Regions from separate parts of the Vibrio kasasachensis genome, predicted to be linked through region 3. Evidence: predicted binding sites of a transcription regulator. Region 3 holds the regulator's gene; each other region holds the start of a gene.
The links. The regulator PurR, encoded in region 3, represses purine synthesis genes. The targets are predictions, from matches to a motif close to TNANGNAAACGTTTNCNTNA.

Region 1 (5,807 bases), on a different contig from region 3:
CGCCACTGAGACATTGAGTGATTGCACCATCCCCATCATTGGAATGATGATGTCTTGATCAGCCAGTTTTTTGGCTTGCTCTGAGGCACCCGTTTTTTCACTACCCAATATGATCGCAGTTGGTTTTGTGTAGTCAATTTGGCGAAAATCCACCGCGTTGTCAGAGAGATTAGTCACCAGTACTTGCATGCCTTGTGCTTTTAATTCACTGATAGCATCTTCAATGCTGGTGTGATTATCCACTTCCACCCAATTACGAGCACCCGCAGAGGTGTGAGTGAGCGTGCGCATTTTATGTGGCCAAACAGCATGAATTTTATGTAGCCCTGTTGCATCAGCGGTACGAACGACAGCGGAGACATTATTCGGCTTATGTACTTCTTCAAGGCAAAGAGTTAAGTCGATCTGACGTGCTTTAAGCACTTGTTGGATTCGTTGGTAACGTTCTAAGTTCATAACAGTCGCAGTAAAAATAAGGCCCTTGAAACAAAAAATTCCAAGGGCCAGAATGTGAGAATTCAGCGTTAATGCTTGCGTCTAAAGACTTTTAGCGTATGTGGCATGGCTTTGATACGGCGCATGATACTTGCTAAGTGAACACGATCTTTGGTGGTCAGCATTACCAGTACGGTATACAAGCGACCATCACGTTCCTTGGTTGTGAGGCCATGGATGTTCGAGCCAGTTTTAGAAATCACATTGGTCAGTTCGGCTAATGCGCCTTGGCGGTTTTGAACATCAATGCGCAACTCGGCAATGAATTCTTGGTCGTACTCTTCAGACCATGCCACTGCCATGTATTTCTCAGGCTCTTTTTGGTAACCACGTACGTTAGGGCAAGTTTCACGGTGAACGACTAAGCCTCGACCTGGAGACACGTGTGCAATGATGTGGTCATCAGGGATCGGATGACAACAGTTAGCAAACGTCAGCAAAATGCCTTCTGCACCACGAATCGGTAGTTTTCTGGTTGAGTTGCTAGGGATTGAGCTGGTGGTAGTGAGTTCATCGGTATCACCTAGTAGGCGCCGCGCGATCACAATGCTCATTAATTCACCTAAGCCAATAGCAGCCAACAGGTCATCAATATTATCCAAACGAAGATCGGTGAGAACTTCTTGAATATTTTCAGGGTAGATTGAATCGATGTTATGGCGACCCAAAGCGTGATTAAGTAGACGACGACCCAGAGTAATAGACTCTTCACGGCGCATGGTTTTCAGCACTTGACGGATCTTAGTACGGGCACGAGAAGTCACCACATAGTTTAGCCATGCCGCATTTGGACGTGCGCCTGGTGCGGAAATGATCTCAATCGTTTGACCGTTTTTCAGAGATTTGCTTAGTGGGTATGGGTTGCGATCAACACGCGCACCAACACAAGCGTTACCGACATCGGTATGCACTGCGTAAGCAAAGTCTACCGCTGTTGCGCCCAATGGCAGCTCAACAATGCGACCTTTTGGCGTAAAGACGTAAATCTCATCTGGGAACAGATCAGATTTTACGTTTTCGATAAATTCAAAAGAGTTACCAGCGCTTTGTTGTAGCTCAAGCAGGCTTTGCATCCAACGTTGGGCTTTCACCTGAGCGGTGGTACCTGTGCGATCGCCATTGCCTTTGTAAATCCAGTGAGCAGCAACACCTTTATCTGCCATTTGATCCATATCTTCAGTACGGATCTGTACTTCAACGGGAACGCCGTGAGGGCCAACCATGGAAGTATGAATAGATTGATAGCCGTTTGCCTTTGGTACTGCAATGTAGTCTTTCACGCGACCTGGGCGAGGCTTATACAAGCTGTGTACTTGACCGAGAGCGCGATAACAAGTATCTGCGGTGTCGACAATAACGCGAAACGCATATATATCCATGATGGTGTGGAAACGCTGTTCTTTGGTTTTCATCTTGTTGTAGATGGAGAACAGGTTTTTCTCACGACCCACCACACGAGCTTTGAGACCAACGTCTTCTAAGCGGCCTTCAATTTCGTTGTGGATACGTTGGATCATCTCTTTACGGTTACCACGCGCGGCTTTCACCACTTCTTTTAGTACGCGGTAGCGGTTTGGATAGAGGGCTTCAAAGCCCAACTCTTCCAGCTCTGTCTTGATATTATGGATACCAAGGCGGTGAGCAAGAGGTGAGTAGATTTCAAGAGTTTCGCGTGCAATACGGCGCTTTTTATCTGGGCGAAGAGCACCCAAAGTACGCATGTTATGTGTGCGGTCAGCAAGCTTAATCAGAATAACGCGGATGTCTTGCACCATGGCAAGCACCATTTTGCGGAAGTTCTCAGCTTGTGCTTCTTTGCGATCACGAAATTTAAGCTTATCCAGCTTAGAGACACCGTCCACCAATTCAGCCACAGTTATGCCGAACTTTTCTTCAAGATCTTCTTTGGAGACATCACAATCTTCGATGACGTCGTGTAAGAGTGCAGCTTGAAGAGTTTCAATATCCAGACGCATTTCAGCCAAGATACGTGAAACCGCAACAGGGTGGATGATATAAGGTTCCCCGCTTGAACGGGTCTGCCCTTCATGGGCATTTTTCGCTACCACATAAGATTGACGCAGAGCCTCAATTTGAGGCTCTGTTAGGTATTCTTGGGCAACGTCTTTGAGGCTATCGAATAGATACAAACTTTAGGCCCGGAAGATAGTTGTAGAGAAAGTCAGATTAGCGACTGTGAGCAATGCTGCTTACTGCTGCCAGTTCTGCTGCTTCTTGCTCTTGCTGTTCTTGACGCTGACGTGCATCAAGGATCTCTTTAGTAATAAGACCTTCTTCGATTTCGCGTAGAGCGATAACCGTAGGTTTATCATTCTCTTCTGGCACTAGTGAATCTTTGCCGCCAGTTTGCATTTGACGAGCGCGGCGAGCCGCAATCAGTACTAGGTCGAAACGGTTGCCAACTTTTTCAACAGCGTCTTGAACAGTTACGCGTGCCATGAGGACTCCAAATTAGTTAACTAAAATTTTGAATGACGAGAAATTATACAGGCTTAAGCTACTATATTCTAGCCAAAGCGTTGCCTCGTCTGTGAATGGCTTTTGGGAACCCTTACTCAGCCAATAGAGCGTCAAGCATACCTTTATATTTAGCAGCTTGTTTATCATGCTTCAATCGTTCTGCACGGATGATGGCTTTAAAGTCCATCAGTGCACTATCAAAGTCGTCGTTCACGATAACGTAGTCATACTCGCTATAGTGAGAAATTTCTGATTTTGCTTCTGCCATGCGTTTTGCAATGACAGCTTCACTGTCTTGACCTCGAGCATTTAGGCGACGTTCTAGCTCACCGTTTGATGGCGGTAGAATAAAGATGCTTTTCGCCAGAGGCATTTGCTCACGGATTTGACGACCACCTTGCCAGTCGATATCTAGAAAGACATCAATACCTTTATCAAGATTGTCTTCGATCCATACACGAGATGTGCCGTAGTAGTTGCCGAATACTTCTGCGTATTCAAGAAACTGCTTTTGCTCGATTAACTCTTCGAAAAGCTCTTTTTGCACAAAGTGATAGTGCACACCATCTTGCTCACCTGGACGCATGCCGCGCGTTGTGTGAGATACAGATACTTTCATCGCGTATGTTGGATTGGTTTCCAGCATCGCTGAGATCAAGCTAGATTTACCAGCGCCGCTCGGTGCCGAGACGATATAGAGAGTACCTTTGCCCATATGTAACGTTCCACATTCGGTTGGATGGTGTCGAATAAGAAGAGTCGACAGTTTAAAGATAGCACTGACCTATAAACATCACCTGAACGGTGAAAAATAGGTCAGAAAAATGGAGGCGAAGAGTAGCACGATCATAAGGATCATTACAAGGATAACAAGTGTGCCGAGCTAGTGAATGTAGTTGCCGTGATTTTAGTTATTTGAGAGCCATCGCTAATCTTTTCGAGTGTGTGAATGAATAAGTTAGTATGCACTTAGGTGATTAATTGAGAGTGAGTTTTTGTATGTATACCCGCAAGCGTTTGTTTTATTTCACGTTAGATGATGGAAAAGCATTGAACTTTTATTGTAACTCATTACAATCCGCGCAAACGTTTACGTGCTGTATATATCTAGTGATTTGGACTGGATGTTTCTACCACCGAGCCTACCTTGGTGACTACAGTAAGTCCTTGCAGTGAGTGCGAGGGTTTTCTCTGTTCAGCATGTGTACCCGATTACTATTTTATCAAGTTGTTAAGGTTACATTGTGAGTCTCGAATCTACTTTAAATAAGCAAAAAACATCGAATGTTCTTGAATCGATCTTCAAGATCTCAGAGCGAAAATCTACGGTAAGCACAGAGCTGTATGCTGGCTTTATTACTTTTTTGGCGATGAGCTACATTCTTGCGGTTAACCCAGCGATTTTGGGCGGCATTCCAGGAATGGATAAAGGTGCAGTCTTTACTGCTACTGCGATCTCTGCGGCGATTGCGACCTTGATTATGGGCATTTGGGGCAACTACCCTGTAATGTTGGCGCCGGGCATGAGTATGAATGGCTTTTTTAAAGGCATGTTACTTAGCGGTTCGGTAGCCGTGGTATGGCACGAAGCACTTTTTGGTATTTTCCTTTCTGGTGTGCTGTATCTCATTCTATCGATGACCAACATTCGAAAAGCAATGATTGAATCGTTGCCGGAAGATCTAAAACTGTCGATTACCGTTTCACTCGGTTTGTTCATTGCGTTTCTTGGCTTAAAGAATGCGGGAATTATTGTCTCTAACCCAATCATCTTGGTTAGCATGGGCGATATCTTGGACCCACAAGTACTGATAGCCTACATCAGTATCTTCATCGCACTCGGTTGTATGGTGCGTGATATTAAACTGGCGACCTTTATTTCGTTTGTTTCTGCAATTGCGTTGACCATCATTGCTGATTTAATGCTCGGCACTAACTACGCGCCAATTCCTGATCAAATGGTTTCAATGCCGCCGAGTATAGACAGCAGCTTCGGTGCGATTTTCGATCTTTCTGGGATTACGATGGATAAGTGGTTTGATCTACTGTTTATTGTGGTGATTTTCTTGATTGTCGATTTCTTTGATGGTCTCAGCACCATCATCGGTGTTGGTCGCGATGCGGGTATTATTGATGAAGACGGTAAAGTGCCAAATGCACGTTCAGCACTCGTTGCGGATGCCGGCGGTACTGTGATTGGTTCTATTTTAGGCACTACTTCTATCACCGCGTTTTCTGAGTCAGGTATAGCCTCTTCACAAGGTGCGAAGACAGGTCTGGCGGCGGTATTGGTGGCGGGTATGTTCTTGCTGGCACTGTTCCTTTATCCACTGTTCTCGATTTTCTCAGCCGCAATGGTGGCCCCTGCGATGGTGGTGGTTGGTATCTATATGATCGGTCGTTTAGGTCAAATCGATTGGGATAAAAAAGAGTCACGCATTTCAGCTTTCTTTACCATTATGTTTACAGTGCTGAGCTTTTCTCCGGCTAACGGTATGGCAATGGGCTTTATTAGCTACTGCTTTACTATGGTTGTGGCTGGTCGTCGTAAAGAAGTCCACCCAGCAATTTATGTGCTGTCTTTGGTGTTCCTTGCCTACCTAGTGTTACTTTAAGTGTAAATAAAACGACCCTGTGTAATGCAGGGTCATCCCATCTTCAAAAAGCCGTGATAAAATTAACCATTAGACGTTAATTATATATGAGCTTTAAATCATGCCTTCTCACCTTCCAAAGTCCTTTAGTCGCCCCTTTCTTAAAATATTTCATATCCTAGAAGCGATTTTACTCGTTGCGATAACCTTGGCTACCGTGTGGGCTATGGTGGAAGA
Region 2 (5,807 bases), on a different contig from region 3:
TTCTGGATCATGCTTGACCGAACGTTACCTGACGCTTTTTCGCATGTGAATATTGGCCCTCACGATAACGTCATTTGTCGTACTATTTTGACGGTAGATGCTGAACTGAAGCAGATCGCGCCAAATTTAACATTTATGTATGACCCTGAGGTAACGCCGGATGATTTGTTGCTCCAAGCGACCACAAACATCTGTGAGTGCAGCAAACCACATATTGCGAACTACCCAATTCATGCACAAAGTTATGGCGATAAAAAATTTGGTATTGTGAGCTGTTATAACTCATTGCCACTTGCTGGTGGTGCCAATACGTTAGTTCGAATGAACTTAAAGCAGGCAGCAACTAAAGCTAATAACGCACAAGATTTCTTAGATAATGTATTGCCGCAATACTGCGCGATAATGATTGATCTGATTGATTCCCGTAGCAGTCATCTGCATGAAAAATCGAATTTTTTCAAAGGGTTTTTAACGCTGGAAGGATTAATTGAAGAATCCCGTTTTGCCCCTATGTTTGGTATCTACGGTATGGCCGAAGCGGTTAATATTTTGCTAGAGAAAGAGGGAAAGCAGCTTCAGTACGGACATTCGATTGAGGCCAATGAATTGGGGCATGCAATTTCAGCGAAATTGGCTGAAATTGTAGAAAACTCTCCGGTAAAATATGGGCTTGAAGGTCGTTCATTGCTACATGCACAGGGTGGGATCAACATTGATGAATCAGTGACTCCGGGTGTACGAATTCCATACGGAACAGAACCAGATCCGGTTACGTATGTCCAAGCAACGGCAGGGCATCACCAATACTACAAATCTGGTATTAGCGATATCTTAACCATTGATGAAACAGTGAAATCAAACCCGCTAGCGATGTTCAATTTATGTAGAGGTGCACTAGGTTTAGGTTTCCGCGAGTTTTCAGCTAACGTAGCATCGAACGATCTAGTTCGAGTGACTGGCTATATGGTTAAGCTATCTGATATAGCTAAATTTTCCGAGCAAGGATCACGAACCAACACAACATTTTTGGGTGCTGGCGCGGCAGAAAATACCGGAATTCTTGAGCGCTCGCCACGTGTAGTGAGCATGGAAATGTCACCAACCTATAAGTAAATATTAATGAGCGCAGATTCAAAAAGGCAGGGCATTGTAAGCCGAATTTTGAACTTCTCTTGTGTTGATGGACCAGGCAACCGCCTGGTCATTTTCCTTCAAGGTTGTAACTTCAATTGCATCACCTGTCATAATCCACACACTATTAATCACTGCGATCATTGCGGAGATTGTGTTGCTATCTGCCCTACAAATGCATTGTCTCTAGATCGCCAAAAGCGGGTGATATGGGAAAACAGCCTGTGTACGCAGTGTGATCAATGTTTGGATGCATGCCCACGAAGTTCGAGCCCGAAAATCACACAATATAGTGTTGCTGGCATGATCGAATTGATCCGAAAACAGCATTTATTTCTAGCTGGTATTACGGTCTCTGGTGGGGAAGCAACACTCCAACTGCCCTTCATTGTTGAGTTGTTTAAAGCGATTAAATTAGATACAGAGCTAAGTCATTTGAGCTGTTTTATAGACAGTAATGGCTACCTTCCAGCGAGTGGTTGGCAAAGGGTACTGCCTTACTTGGATGGGGCTATGATCGATCTTAAATCGTGGCAAAATGAGACACATCAATGGTTAGTCGGAAGAGATAACCATCGCGTGATTCAATCAATACGACTCTTGGCTGCACAAGAAAAGCTGCATGAGCTGCGTCTATTGCATATACCCGGTAAAAGTGACCTTGATGAACAAGTCGATGCACTTGCAGCGCTTATCCACTCGTTACCAGCCAAGGTAATTATCCGTTTGAATGCATTCCAACATCACGGTGTTGTAGGGCAAGCGCTCAATTGGGATAAATGCAGTGAGTCGCAAATAGAGGACTTTCATCAGGTGCTTAAAGCCAAAATTCCAAACACTATTGCGCTGCCGAGTGTCTATTTATAGCAAAGGTTGCCACGAAATCATTGGGCTAATAATCAGCAGCTAGCTGAGAATAAAGCCACTTAAGGGCGGGGTCGTTAAGACTCGCCTCATTCCATACCAAACTGTAAGCTACTTTTCCGTATTCAAATGGTAATGTTTTTTCGACTAACCCTTTAGCCTGTAATGCCTGATTGGCCCACATTTTTGAACAGGTCAGCAAGTAGCTAGATTGATGACACAAAACAGCTGCCGCGCCGAAATCTGACACTGAAATAGCGACTTGTCGGCTACCGTATTGCTGCTTTAAGTTCTGTTCGAAGTATGGCTCTGACAGATCTCTATCGTGAATACCGATGTGCTGATAGGAGAGGTAGGCTTCAATAGTGAGATCTTCATCAATTAGGGGATGGTGGGGATTCATTAAGCAGATCATCTTATCACTAAACATTTGCTTCCATACTAATTCGCGGCTTTTGGTTGGAGGCTGGCTAATGTCATGGGGTAACAACATAAAGTCGACTTGACCACGGATCAAAGCATCGAAACTCATTTGTTCTTTCGCATAAACTTTAATTTGATTAGCTGCAGGGAGCTGAGTGCATATTTGACTGATTTTCTCTGCGAATAACTCGAAGGTACTTTCTCGCATGGAGAGCGAAATAGAGCCAGTAAAACACTCTGGTTTGAAATCACCTTGATGAAGAATACCGTTCATACAGGCAAGGATCTTATGAATCTGTGGTGCAATCCCGAGAGCAAATGGGGTCGGCACTAGCTGTGAACCATCTCGGTAAAACAGTTCGTCGTTTAGCTGTTCTCGAAGCTGGCTAATTGTCTTACTCACACTTGATGCCGTGACATATAAGGTATTTGCCGTTTGAGTTACGCTATGGGTACTGAGCATGACGTGCAAGACGGTTAGGTGTTTTAAGCTAATGCGAGAAAGGGCAACAAAATCCATGATTAAGAATTCAATAACAAATGCAGAGGGCGTTATTATAGCGCGCTCTGCATCGGGCGACGACTATCGATATGGTAAAAAAAAGCGCCCGTAGTTCAAGAGCGCTTTTTCACTATGTGAACAAGTGAGCCTTAATCAATCAAGCCGTATTGAGCGGCAAGGATATCGATAATTTCTTGTTTTGGATTCGCACTTAACTCTATTGGGTGACCGATAACTTTTTCAGCGATAGCGGTATACGTATGTGAAATCCCCATTAGCGCATCTAGTGGTAATTCGTTATCGCGTGCCAATGCTTCACGTTCTGGCATTCGGTCTTTGTTTAATAGAATGTCTGCATCAGGGAAGTGGTTCAGTAAGAATTGGCGGAAGCCTTCTTTCGAGTTTTCGATGATACTACCTTGTTGGTAAGCATTTTGATCCCAGATACGAGATGAATCAGGCGTTCCAACTTCATCCATGTAGATCAGCTTTTCATGACCAGATGCATCCGTGACATAACCAAACTCAAATTTCGTATCAACAAAGATTTGATCAACTTGAGCTAGAGCGTCACTAATTACATTGAAACCTTGCTTTAGTAGGGTTTCGTATACCGCAATGTCATCAGAGGATGAGAAATTAAATGCGGCATAATTGTCTTCAATGTTCTTGCGGGTGATGTTGACATCATCTGCTGCAGGAACATCAGGAATTCCTTCTAAAATTCCCTTGGTAGAAGGCGTCATTAGTAGCTCATGGAGTGGTTTGTCTTTTTCTAACCCTTCTGGCAACTCTATACCACAAAAATTTCGCTCGCCTTTGCTATAAGCACGCCACATCGAACCGGTGATGTACTTGCGGCAAATTGCTTCAATCATAATTGGTTTGGCTTTTTGTACTATCCAAACCAATGGATGTGGAATATCGAGAATGTGGCTGTCAGCTAAACCATTTTGCTTAAATAATTTAAACCAATGATTAGAGATTGCATTAAGCGCAGCACCTTTACCGGGTACGCCTTTTAAGCCTCCTTCACCATGCCAAATACAATCGAACGCAGAGATTCGGTCACTGATTACCATGATAGCTAAAGGTGCATCCGGCGCGACATTGTAACCTTTCTCTTTAATTAAACGTCGGCTATCTTCTTCTGTTAACCAATAAACAGAACGAACTTTGCCACTATGAACCGGTTTGTTAGTGCGAATAGGTAGGTCGTCGTTAACGGCGAGAACTTGATCTGCGAGACTCATGAGATATTCCTATCGTTTACAAGAAAATGACTAGTGCGATTGGCAAGCATAATACCAGAATTGAGGGTGGCTTCCAGATAAAAAGCAAACGTTTGCTTAATTTTTTAGTGCAGTCGTGTTCAGATAAGAATCAATAAAAAATGATCGTCTAGCGAGAACAGTGAATTCGGTTACAAAGAAAGGCCCCTCAATATAGGAGGGGCAAAAGACAGTGCTGAATTCTGTTGAACTTATTAATGGAACTGACTTGCTCTGCCTTCAACAAAAAATACTTCACAGCCATGACGGAATGCAAGATCTTGTAAGAGAGATTGGTTTACACAGTCTATTTGAGTTGAAGCCACAACGGCGCTCGCGTTGTTTGATTTGATTGCCTTAATTACAATTGCCAGTTCAGATTGGGAGTTAGAAGGCTTGAGCTGAATAATTTTCTGGCAGCTAATATTAGATGCAGAAAATTGTGAGTAGTCAGGGCGAGGGCATTCCGCCGTGAAAAAAATCCATTGCTTTTGTATAGAAAGACCAGCAAGACGATTCAACACCGAGTCATCAATGTTCATAGGTTGGGTAGGCTGAGCCAAAACATTGTATTTTGAAAAAGTACGACTGTGAGTATTTGAATAAATCATGATTACTGTCCTTATGTACACACTGTATGGTTATACAGTAGTTGTTTCATCAGGAGTGGTCAAGGTTTTTGTGTAATAATTAATCGAGCCGACGGCTCGACTTGAATGGAATATTATTAATTCATTGAAATTATTGTGTTTTTATTGATGTTTAAACATGGGGTAACCAAAGCCAACTTACTCAAAGGCTCTGGTCTAATACTGTATATAAAGGAATGAATAGATGTTGTGTGCAGTGGTTTGGGTTAGCGACCTATACGATGTTTGTTTGGAAACGATGAGGATAATCACTAAAAATACCATCTATATTTGGTAGGTGCGTCAATTGATTCGGGTTGTTTACCGTAAAGCACCAGACTTGATAGCCTGAATTTTTTAACTTGTTCACTTGCTGTTTGTTGGCGTATTTAATATTGAGATTACAAGCAACGGCGTGAATTTCACTGAGTAGTTGCCAATCATTGTCTGTTAATCTTTCGCTCAATACTGCAATTGGGTGGTCGATCTCAGAGCGATAAACCTGCCGAAGAGTGGCGTGGTCAAAACTAGAAATAAGAATTCTATCTCTAGCGAAATTGAATTGATGCAATTGTATATTGAGTTCGTTTACGACATCAGTATAGCGATCCGTATCAATTTTCACTTCGATGTTTAACCCAATATCAAGCGGAGCGATTAGCTTGAGCAACTGCGTTAGGCTCATTATTGATTGGAAGTTAAACTGCGGAGAAAACCATGCGCCGAAGTCGAATTGTTGAAGTTCTTCTAAGGTGTACTGATCAACACGACCAAAACCATTGCTACATCGATCAATCGTATGGTCATGACAAACCACCAGTTGGTTATCTCGGGTCGGTTGCACATCGACCTCTATCCAAGTCAATCCCATATCAATCGCGGCTTGAATGCTAACAAGAGTGTTCTCAGGATATAGCCCCGCCACTCCGCGATGCCCCACAATAGTTAGTGCCATTGCCTTTCCTTTTATGTGTTGTAGCACCTAAG
Region 3 (5,807 bases):
GTAACGCCTGTAAGCATATATTGCCCTACATGTGGTTATACAGCTTGTTTGCCTATATTGTCATGCCGCAGAGCACGCAAAAACAGTCCCGGCATCTATTTATTCGGGAAGCAAAGAAGTTATGCCAACAAGAGTTTAAGCGTTGGTTCAGGCTTGCGTCTGAAGTGAACCCCTTGATGCGTTACTTCAAAGATAAAGAGTTACCGATCCCAACACTGTATTTAATGGGCGATCGTGACTATATGTTTATCCAGCCAGTTAAAGAAATGGTGCAAGTGCATAGACAAAGTCAATTACTCGAAATCGCTAATTGTGGTCATGTGTGTAACATAGAGCGCCCAGATGAGTTCAACCAGCATTCTATTCGTTTTATTCAGCAACAGATAAGCTAGATCCACACTGCCAACATAAAGCGAACTGACCTTCGTTTATTTCATTGCACACTGGGCATCGCCAAGATTGCTCGGTGTGTGGTTGTTCAAACTGCTCAATCAAGTGCATCGCTTGTTGTTTTTTGCCTTCCTCCAATAGCCATACGTGTGGTGCGCTCGCTTCACCAAATGGCACCTCTCCTTGTAAGCCAAAAATGCCTTCACCGCGCACCTCACACTTGATGTCGTATGAACGTAAAAGCTCACAGACGATGTGAGCTTGAGGAGGATTGTTCGCGCTGTATATCTTCAAGACGCTTCTCCATTTTGTGCATCATTTTGAGATTGCGGTGAACGCTTGAATTTTGTCATCAACCATTTAGCGACAATTGGGAATAATCCAAGTAGTGCAAATGAAATGAGTACAGAAGGTGAAACGATACCGGATAGGCTGTCAATTTGTGCCAATTGTGTACCTGCATTGAGGTAAACCGCCGTACCAGGCAGCATGCCAATTTGGCTGACAAGATAAAACCGCGCTGTTGATATTGGCGTTAGCCCCATTAATAGATTGATTAAGAAGAATGGGAATACAGGAATAAGGCGTAACGAAAATAGATAGAATGCGCCATCTTTTGCAACGCCTTGGTTTATCGAGTTCAACTTATCACCAAATTTGCTTTGTACCCAATCACGAAGTAGGAAACGGCTGCTTAGGAAAGCAATTGTTGCACCTAATGTACTAGCAAATGAAACGAGCAGTAGGCTGCTCCAAAAACCAAATAGAGCAGCGCCAAGTAAGGTGACAACCGCCGCGCCAGGAATAGAAAATGCGGCGATTGCAACATAGGCAAAAAAGTAGCTCAGGGCTGCGAGTACGAAGTTCTGTTCGATAAATGCACTCAGTGCAGCTTGTTGGGCTTTGGCATTAGTCAGCGTAAGTTGATCACCAAATTGCGTGATCAGCAGGGCAATTAACGCGACGAGAAATACTCCGATAACAAGCTTCTTATTCATTTTTTTCTCCTGAACTTGATGTTCATTTACTATCTTGTTGAATAAGAACCGTAAAGCCAACGAAAACTTTCAAAAAAAAACCAGCGATTATCGCTGGCTTAGAGTTTAGTTATGCAACCTTGAAAGTAATTCATCCCGACGAGATTGCGGAACCACTGACCAGTGTGTTCCTTTTATTGCACCTTCAAGCGACCACAATAGCTCAAGGCTTATTTCACTAACGTGTGACTCTCGAATAGCCTTGTAAGCTTCAAGAGAGCCAGTTTGTTCGAGTTGCTTAACGTTGTCGATACCGACTTTCTTAAGCATTCGTTCTGTCGCCAGTCGTAAATTGGGTAAATCCTTGATGCGAGTTGGTTTGGCTTCAGCTTGAGTAGACTTTTCGCTTTGTGCTTTAACAAGCGCTTCACGAGCAACTTGCAGTGTTTGGTCACAATCGTCCTGCCATTCTTCACTTAAAGCAAAGTATTTGGTCACAACAGGGAACCCACGCTTGTGATACACGTACGGCTCTAGACCTTGTTGTTTAAACTGCTTAGTGAGTGTGTTGTCGGCACGAATATGAAGTTTGTCGTGTACAACTAGCGCAAACATTGTTTCGTCTGCGAAGATCCCAAACCCACCAAACATAGAGCGAGATTTAATACGACCTAGTGGCTGAAATAGCCTCATTGAGTCTTTAAGTATTGGTTTATCCATTCAGTACTTTCTCGGTGTATGTGTATAATAATACGCCACCAAATCAGGTCCGAGAGAATAGCAGCTAATGCAGAAATCAGGAGAGTAATCCGTTAACGAGTGCATTTCTACCATCGGTAACCCCGCTGCCATACATAATGTTTAGGCCGGTGGCTTTGCGTCCCATCTTTTCAGAATGGTTTGCCCTGTGCGTGACTTAATTTGCTTTGCTAAAGATTAAGATACTTCGACATAGAAGTATTACAACACTATGAGATATTTGTGATCCTAATGCAAGAATTAAGTTGAATGTGAAAAGCAATAGCTGATGTGATGACCATCAGCTATTGTTATAGGAATCATTAGCTTAGTTTATTTTAGCTACTGTAGAGCGTTCAACGATTTCTGGATGCATTTCAAATATTCGTTTGTCGTGTTCTTTATCTTTAATTCGCTCAAGTAAGATTTCAAACGCATTTTTACCGACACGACGTTTTGGTTGGTGAACTGTAGTTAATGGCGGAGAGAAGTACTCAGCCAGTTCAATGTTATCGTAACCAATGACAGACATATCTTCAGGAACACGGATGCCATTTTGCTGTAGGCGGCTCATTAAACCAAGTGCCATCGTATCATTGAAGCAGAAAATTGCGGTAGGGCGCTTATCCATAGCAACGATTTTGTCCGCAGCTAGCACAGCTGTGTCACATTCGAAGTTGCCTTCTAGAATCCAATCTTCGTCCACGGGTAAGTTAGCTTCTGCCATAGCACGCTTGAAGCCTTGAATACGTTCCTGACATGCAGCTTTCTCAAAGTGACCACTTAAACAGGCAATATCGGTGTGACCATGTTTAATTAGGTACTTCGTTGCGAGGTAACCACCTTCTTCTGAGTTGTCGATGATTTTGTCGGCTTGCGAACTTTCAGGACCCCAATCCATGACCACTTTTGGAATATCTTTGTGACGATTAAGCATCTCACTCAATTCTTCAGTGAAATCTGAACACATAACTAAAATACCATCGACACGCTTTTCAGCCAACATACGGACATAGTCACGTTGTTTCTCGTAGATACCACCGGTATTGCACAGAATTAAGGTATAACCTTGGCGATAACAGTAGCTTTCTACACCATCAATCACTTCAGAAAAGAATAAGTTTGTAGATTGAGTAACCAGCATACCAATGGTGCGCGTGCTGTTACATTTCAAACTACGAGCTACGGCACTAGGAGCGTAGTTTAGCTCTTGTACTGCTTCCATTACACGTTCTTGAGTTGTTTCTGCAACAAAGCGAGTTTTGTTAATTACGTGCGAGACTGTTGTTGTTGAAACGCCCGCGAGACGCGCAACATCTTTTATAGTGGCCATAAGGTGTGATCCTATTTATAGTTGCCACCTAGCTATTCACATTCTTGAATAAATTGGCAGGAAGTATTAGAAATACAAAAACCGCTTTTTTACAGCGGTTTGCACTTGATTCATATTTTTTATCGTTTTCGGTTACGATTTTAGACCGCATCGTCGCCAGTAGCAAACGAAAACCTTTTCCCATCAAACGGAAGTCGGATTTTAGTCGGCTTCACCAACAAGATAGTCGCAATCAAGGTTTAGGAATGCAACCAGAAGCGATACAACCGCAGAGTAGAAGCCAAACGAGTCTAAACTTTGGCTCTTTGCTGAGAATTTTGGTACCCAGTTAAGAATATGTTGACGAATAAAGGATTCTTGTTCGATGAGCGCATCATTTAAATGACGCTCCTGCTCAAGTTCATTTGAGCGAATAATCATATTACCTAAGAGGTCGAGTTCGATGGCAATATGGTCAGCAGGTTCATTCATCTCTTTATTGATCGCAACACCGTGTTGAATGAGCAGTGCTTCCATCTCTATCGCGGGTTCATCATGTAATAGACCGCTCTTACCCACATACATAGAGGCATAAGGTAATGCTGATTCCTTGTCTGACTTTAAAAATAAGTCACAAAAATCAGCGGCAAGTTCAAGTTGTCCATCCTCGCGATCGATCTGACGATTTAGCGCGTCAACAAGTCGATCAATTGCGGGTTTTAGTGTTGGGTTTTCACCAAGACCAGCTAGGAAGCTGCGAATTTCAGGGCTTTGATATTGAACTAGTTCTGCCTCTGTAAGCTCTTTGGCAAACAAACTAGAAAACCACCAGTAAATTTCTGCACGCTTTTCATTAAAAGCTTTTAGTTCTTGCATCTGATAATGCTCCAAGTTTTCGTACTGTTAGTATTTTAGCGAAGAAAAATGAATAGCGATAACGCATGTTGTGACTAAATGGGTCAAAAAATGGCAAAATGTTAACAACTAAGCTAGGTTTGTTTTGAATCAATAAAAAATCATCTTTCTTGAGTTTAATATAACAAAGACTAGAAATGTTACGACTTATGAATAGAATACAGTTGAAATTAATTCCTAATGTAAATTAAGTGGTTTAGATGAGCTATCACGTATTAGTTGTAGAAGATGATGCGGTCACTCGCAGTAAGCTAGTTGGCTACTTTCAAAATGAAGGTTACACCGTCAGCGAAGCCGAAAGCGGAGAGCAAGTGCGCAGCATGCTACAAAATCATTCGATCGACTTGGTTATGTTAGACATCAATCTTCCTGGTGAAGATGGTTTGATGTTAACACGAGAACTACGAAGTCAATCGGACATTGGAATTATCCTGGTAACAGGACGCACGGATAGCATTGATAAAATTGTTGGTCTAGAAATGGGCGCAGACGATTATGTGACAAAACCGTTCGAACTTCGCGAACTACTAGTGCGCGTGAAAAACTTGCTGTGGCGTATTTCTGCAGCCCGCAACGCAGGCACTATCGCTGACCAAAAAAATGACACCAATGTTGTCCGTTTTGGTGAGTGGATGTTTGACATTCAACGTCGAGCACTGAGTCGTAATAACGAGCCAGTTAAATTAACCAAAGCAGAATATGAGTTGTTGGTAGCACTATCTTCGTACCCGAATCAAGTTCTTAGTCGCGAACGTATTTTGAACATGATTAGCCATCGAGTAGATGCGCCAAATGACCGTACTATTGATGTTTTGATTCGTCGCATGCGTGCTAAAATGGAGTTTGATCCGAAGAACCCGCAAATTTTTGTGACGGTTCACGGTGAAGGGTATATGTTTGCTGGTGACTAATACATCACTCTGTATTAATAAAAAAACCGAAGCTTAAGCTTCGGTTTTTTTATGTCTCTAATCGAGGACTACACTTTACTTTGTGAAGCTTCGATACTCTTCTCTTCGTAATCTGAAGCCCAGTTGCGTAAGCTTTGCCAAATTCGTCCAAGCGTCTCATGCCAGTAGCGCTCAGTTTGTTCCAGATAAATCGCTTTTGGCGTGTATTTACTCCAGAACTGATTGATTTGGTCCTGTGCTAGATAGTTAGTTGGAGCCGGGTAAGGCTCTAATCCTGCCGAGTGAAACTCGTTCAGAGCACGTTTCATATGGCTAGCTGAAGTCACCAATACGACTTCTTTACGTTTTACGAACGCGGCCGCTTGGCGCGCTTCTTCCCATGTGTCTTTGGCGGTTTCCAATAAGATGATGTCCGATTTTGATACGCCAAGTGCTAACGCTACTTTTGCCATCATACGCGCATTGCTTACATCAGTACCGCCGGCATAGCCGGATAAAATGAGCTTTGAACCTGGGTAGATACGCATAATACGAATTCCCTCAGACAAGCGCATCAATGCGGTG

Region 1: the regulator PurR is predicted to act here: its motif matches at 3,982-4,001, upstream of L4C38_RS12715 (NCS2 family permease).
Region 2: the regulator PurR is predicted to act here: its motif matches at 4,254-4,273, upstream of L4C38_RS10190 (phosphoribosylaminoimidazolesuccinocarboxamide synthase).

The regions. Positions count from the first base shown of each region.
Region 1 is NZ_JAKJTB010000014.1:179,159-184,965, reverse strand. Features, by position in the region: gene trmH (tRNA (guanosine(18)-2'-O)-methyltransferase TrmH) at 1-456, opposite strand, end outside; gene spoT (bifunctional GTP diphosphokinase/guanosine-3',5'-bis pyrophosphate 3'-pyrophosphohydrolase) at 525-2,645, opposite strand; gene rpoZ (DNA-directed RNA polymerase subunit omega) at 2,683-2,955, opposite strand; gene gmk (guanylate kinase) at 3,068-3,691, opposite strand; purine riboswitch at 4,054-4,153, shown strand; gene L4C38_RS12715 (NCS2 family permease) at 4,221-5,591, shown strand; gene L4C38_RS12710 (phosphate-starvation-inducible protein PsiE) at 5,692-5,807, shown strand, end outside.
Region 2 is NZ_JAKJTB010000012.1:295,554-301,360, reverse strand. Features, by position in the region: gene L4C38_RS10205 (YjjI family glycine radical enzyme) at 1-1,113, shown strand, start outside; gene L4C38_RS10200 (YjjW family glycine radical enzyme activase) at 1,120-1,998, shown strand; gene L4C38_RS10195 (LysR family transcriptional regulator) at 2,024-2,938, opposite strand; gene L4C38_RS10190 (phosphoribosylaminoimidazolesuccinocarboxamide synthase) at 3,070-4,173, opposite strand; gene L4C38_RS10185 (hypothetical protein) at 4,407-4,802, opposite strand; gene L4C38_RS10180 (glycerophosphodiester phosphodiesterase family protein) at 5,056-5,775, opposite strand.
Region 3 is NZ_JAKJTB010000015.1:100,692-106,498, forward strand. Features, by position in the region: gene L4C38_RS13210 (alpha/beta fold hydrolase) at 1-392, shown strand, start outside; gene L4C38_RS13215 (putative signal transducing protein) at 370-684, opposite strand; gene L4C38_RS13220 (TVP38/TMEM64 family protein) at 681-1,388, opposite strand; gene L4C38_RS13225 (TfoX/Sxy family DNA transformation protein) at 1,494-2,087, opposite strand; cyclic di-GMP riboswitch class I at 2,200-2,282, opposite strand; gene purR (HTH-type transcriptional repressor PurR) at 2,434-3,438, opposite strand; gene torD (molecular chaperone TorD) at 3,640-4,293, opposite strand; gene torR (two-component system response regulator TorR) at 4,533-5,243, shown strand; gene elyC (envelope biogenesis factor ElyC) at 5,312-5,807, opposite strand, start outside.